One region of the Minwuia sp. genome, then DNA from elsewhere that is predicted to be linked to it. Evidence: riboswitches for the same ligand, from Rfam matches in the RefSeq annotation. Region 1 holds a riboswitch; the other holds the start of a gene.
The links. Region 1 has a riboswitch for cobalamin ahead of ACMVY4_RS07170 (HupE/UreJ family protein). Riboswitches for the same ligand answer to the same signal wherever they lie in the genome.
Positions count from the first base shown of each region.

Region 1 (2,452 bases):
CCTGCACGATCGGCTGGATCGCCGAGAGCCGATTGATGACGGCCAGGCGATCCGTCAGCACCGCATCGAACTGGTCGACTTCATTCTGCATGTGATGCTCCTGCGGCGCATCTCCGGCCAGGCCGGTCGTGCCGAATGTGGTGCTGGAGCCGAAGACGACGGGAACGACGAGAAACAGCATCATGCAGATCGCAACAACGCGGCTACGCCCGGCTTTGGGGATGATGCTCAGGCAAAGATCCCAGAGCAGGTAGAACATCACCCAGAGGGCGACGCCGAGGAGGAAGGTCTTCAGGGTGCCTGCCAAACCCTGCATGGAGGCATTGGCAAGCATCAGGACGCCCTCGACCGAGATGTAGGCGCTGAAGCTGCAAAGGATGACGAGCGCGCAGGTGATGAGCACGCCTTTCCCGCTCGTCAGCATGTCAAAGGGGGTGTGGACCATGATGGTCTCCAGTTCCGTTTGCGGAAGTGGGACCTATAGCTCCAGTTCAGATATCGGCCGGGGATGTGGCGGCGGAATTTCATTTCCGCCCGAACGGTGGCAGAATCAGATAACGGCGAAATTGCCGGAAATCAGTGGCGGGTCATCCGAAATTCACAGACCCCTTGAGCACAATATATAGCGGCAGAACAATCCGCTTCGCGCAAGCTGTGCGTGGTAATACCACGCCGCTTGACTGCGGCCGCTACGCGGTCCTCGGCAAGGGGCTCTCCGTTGCACTCGCCGCCCCGTTGCATCCCGCTGGGCTGTTGGCGCTGGGGCGCCGTTTCAAGAATTCGGTCCTGCTACCGCCAAATGACCAACATATCCTTCAAACACTTGCAAATTGTCCCGCTGACACCGGCAACGGAGTGCGGGTTTCAAATCGTCTGGTCGGCAGACAGCTAGTTGGATGTTGCGAGGTCGGTGACGCATTTTTCTTGTGTGCGATGAAAATCAGTTGTGCTTCGGAAAGACTATGAACCCATCGGAAGCGGCCCTGAAAGCTGTTCATTTCGAAAAGAACCGCCTTGCATAAACAAAGCCTTTCTGGGGCGGTCGAGCGAGTGGTTCCGTCAGACCGAACAGAACGGCGGATGAAAAGGGAACATGGTGCGGCGTACCCATCAGGGACCAACTCCATGGCTGCCCCCGCAACTGTAAGCGTGTGGTGTCACCCGACAATGCCACTGGATCATTCTGGGAAGGCAAGGGTTGAATTGAAGCACGCAAGCCAGGAGACCTGCCACTGGAACAATGTCCTCAAACACCGTCGGGTGAGACGGAATCAGGAGTAAGAACATGAGCAATCGTATCGTCCGGTATAGCTGTGCGGTTAGCGCACTGTTGGTGCCCGGAACCGCATTCGCGCATCATCCGCTGGCAGGCGCGCCAATGGAAAGCTTCGCAGACGGCCTTCTGTCCGGCATCGGCCATCCGCTACTCGGTTTTGACCATCTCTTCTTTGTTGTCGCAGTTGGCGTCGCGGCTCTGTTTTCGGCGCGCCGTGTTGCAGCGCCTGCGGCCTATATCGCGGCAATGCTGATCGGTTGCCTTGCAATGTCGATGAATTTCGGGCTTCCGGCCAAGGAGCTGGTGATTGCTCTTTCGCTGGTCGTTGTCGGTGGTGCCCTGTTGCGCGGCAAGGCGCTCGCGACCCTGCCCGCTGTACTGCTGTTCGCGGGTTTCGGCCTGTTCCACGGTTCTGCGTTTGGCGACACGATTGCGTCGCAGGAAGCAGCCATGGGTGCACAGGTTCTTGTTGGCTACCTCATCGGTCTCGGCGTGATTCAGTTGGCGATTGTGCTGGGTACTGGATTGCTGTTCGAGCGGATCGTCAAGGTCGCTGAGGCCGGCGATGTGAAAGCTCGCATTGCCGGCGCGATGGTGGCCGGAGCAGGTGCTTTCCTGGTTCTCGAAAACCTGGAAGGCGTCGCCTTCTCAATGCTGGGGCTTGCTGCCTAAGCACATGGCGATTGGCTGGCGCGCGTAACCTGACGGGCCAGCCAATCGCGCAATTGCGGTAGTGACTGCGATCTTACCCTCGCTTCAGAAGATGAAGCGTGCGCCGATCACGAAGAACACCGTGCCGGCTTCTTCACCGTTGGCTCTGGCCAAGTCCGCTGTTGCCCCGAACTTGCGTTCGTAGTGAACACCGACGTAGGGCGAGATGAGACGATCAACGAGGTCGTAACTCAGCCGTCCACCGACTTCGAGCGTAGGCCCGAAAGCGCCATTGCCCACAGCGGGATCGTCCGCGAACGGAATGTCCAGTTCGATGCTGGGCACGAAGATGATCCGATTGGTGATCAGACCCTCATACTCAACCTCGAACCGGGCCGAAGGGTTGTCCGAGATAAACAAATCCGCATCGACCTCGAACCACTGTTTTGTCAGGCCGTGGAGACCGATCACGCCATGTAGTCGGTCAGGTCCTTCCGGCGTATCAAGCCGCAAGCCCACCACAGC
Region 1 is NZ_CP180352.1:1,507,720-1,510,171, forward strand. Features, by position in the region: gene ACMVY4_RS07165 (hypothetical protein) at 1-445, opposite strand, end outside; cobalamin riboswitch at 1,035-1,249, shown strand; gene ACMVY4_RS07170 (HupE/UreJ family protein) at 1,286-1,948, shown strand; gene ACMVY4_RS07175 (copper resistance protein B) at 2,033-2,452, opposite strand, start outside.

Region 2 (2,452 bases), 890 kb from region 1:
GGCGCAGTGCGACGTCCGCGACGAGGCGGCGCTGCAGAAGCTCTTCGCCGACCACGCGCCCTTCCACATTCTGATCAGCGCCGCGACCGGCGGCGACCGCGCCGTTGGCCCGTTCCTGTCGATGGACATGGACGGCTACCGCAAGTCCTTCGACAAGCTCTGGGGCTACACCAACGTCGTCCGCTTCGGCACGGAACATCTGCCTGACGATGGCGCCATCGTGCTGGTCAGCGGCACGCCGGCGCGGAACGCCAAGCCCGGCCAGATCGCCATCGGCTCGGTCGGCGGCGCGGTGGAGCAGTTCGTCCGTATCGTCGCCCGCGAGATCGCGCCGAAGCGCATCAACACCGTCGCGCCGGGCCAGATCGATACGCCCATGGTGCCGCTGCAGGGCGAGGAGCGTGCGAAGATGTACGCCAACGCCACGAAGAACCACCTGATCCCGCGCGCCGGCCGGCCCGAGGAAGTGGCGCAGGCCATCGTGTTCCTGGTGCAGAACGACTTCGTCACCGGCACGACGGTCGATGTCGACGGTGGCTGGCTGCTTTCCTGACGGGCTCTGTCCCCGCCGCGACGCGGCAGGACGCTGAAACGCTTGCCAACTCCAGCCGCATTCGCCACGATGACGTCTTGCAGCGGTTCCGCCGTGTCCGAACGGGCAGGCGGTGTAACAAGGGAACACGGTGCGGCGTACCCATCAGGGACCAACTCCGTGGCTGCCCCCGCAACTGTAAGCGTCGAGGACGCCCCATCACGCCACTGGCCGCAAGGTTCGGGAAGGCGGGGCGGTCCGGCCGAGACGCGAGCCAGGAAACCTGCCGCTGCAATGAGGGAAACCGTTTATCCGCCGGTGGGGCGGAGAGGGAGCAAGACATGAACCGCATTTTCAACCGCGCCGGCCTCGGCGCTGCCGTTATCACCCTGACCGCGACCGCGGCCCAGGCGCATCACCCGCTGGGCGGCGGCACGCCGGAAACCTTCTGGCACGGCTTTCTGTCCGGCGTCGGACACCCAATGATCGGCATCGATCATTTCGCCTTCATCCTGGCTGTCGGCCTGGTGGCGGCGTTCTCCGCCTACCGTTTCTTCACGCCGGCTGTTTTCGTCATTGCGACCATGGCGGGCTGCATGCTGCACGTGGCCGGCGTCATGCTGCCGCTGCCGGAGCTCTTCATTTCCGCCTCGGTGGTCGCGCTGGGCGCGTTCATCCTGTCGGGCCGCCGCATGGCCGCACTGCCGCAGATGGCCTTCTTCGGCGTTGCGGGCCTGTTCCACGGCTTTGCCTATGGCGGTGCAATCATCGGCGCAGAGACGACCCCGCTGGTCGCCTATCTCGCCAGCTTCGCCATGACCCAGTACGCCATCGCGCTCGGCGCCATGGCGCTGGTGACGCTGGTGTGGCGGGCGGCGGACACGAAGGCGCTGCAGCCGCGCATCGCGGGCGCCCTGATCGCCGGCGTCGGCTTCGCGTTCCTGTTCGAGAATGTCGAGGGCATGATCCTGGGCTGATCGCCCGGGCGCGCCACGAACAATTGACGGTCCGGTCCAGCGTGGGCCGGACCACCCTGTTTCCCATTTCACGGAGGCTGGCATGTCCAGGATTCCGGCGACTGTCGTCACGGGCTTTCTCGGCGCGGGCAAGACGACGCTCATTCGCAATCTGCTGCAGAACGCCAACGGCAAGCGCATCGCGCTGATCATCAACGAGTTCGGAGACCTCGGCGTCGATGGCGAAGTGCTGAAGGGCTGCGGCGAGGAGACCTGCCGCGAGGAGGACGTGGTCGAACTGGCGAATGGCTGCATCTGCTGCACGGTGGCCGACGACTTCGTGCCGACCATGACCGCGCTGCTGGAGCGCCCCGACCGGCCCGACCACATCGTCATCGAGACTTCGGGGCTGGCGCTGCCGCAGCCGCTGGTGAAGGCCTTCAACTGGCCCGATATCCGCACCCGTGTGACGGTCGACGGCGTCGTGACGGTGGTTGACGGCGCGGCCGTGGCCGAGGGCCGCTTCGCCCATGACGAGGCGGCGCTGGACGCCCAGCGCTCGGCGGACGAGATGCTGGATCACGAAACGCCGATCTCGGAACTGTTCGAGGACCAGCTCGGCTGCGCGGACATCGTCGTGCTGAGCAAGGCCGATCTGCTGGCCGAGGACGGCATCGAGCGTGTGATGGCGCAGATCAAACCCGACATGCGCGACGGCGTGAAGGTGATCAGGGCCAGTCATGGCGACGTGCCGCCCTCGGCGCTGATCGGGCTGGGCATCGGCGCCGAGGCCGATATCGCCAATCGCCCGACGCATCACGAGCGCGAGGGGGCCGAGGATCATGACCATGACGATTTCGACAGCTTCGACGTCGCGTTGTCCGAGATCGCGGACGCCAATGCCTTCGCCGAGCATGTCGCCACCGTCATCCGCCGTCACGGTATCCTGCGGCTGAAGGGCTTC
Region 2 is NZ_CP180352.1:2,397,071-2,399,522, forward strand. Features, by position in the region: gene ACMVY4_RS11600 (SDR family oxidoreductase) at 1-553, shown strand, start outside; cobalamin riboswitch at 620-838, shown strand; gene ACMVY4_RS11605 (HupE/UreJ family protein) at 874-1,509, shown strand; gene cobW (cobalamin biosynthesis protein CobW) at 1,592-2,452, shown strand, end outside.
Region 2: it holds a riboswitch for cobalamin, as region 1 does, so the genes downstream of both, ACMVY4_RS11605 (HupE/UreJ family protein) here and ACMVY4_RS07170 (HupE/UreJ family protein) in region 1, are expected to answer to the same signal.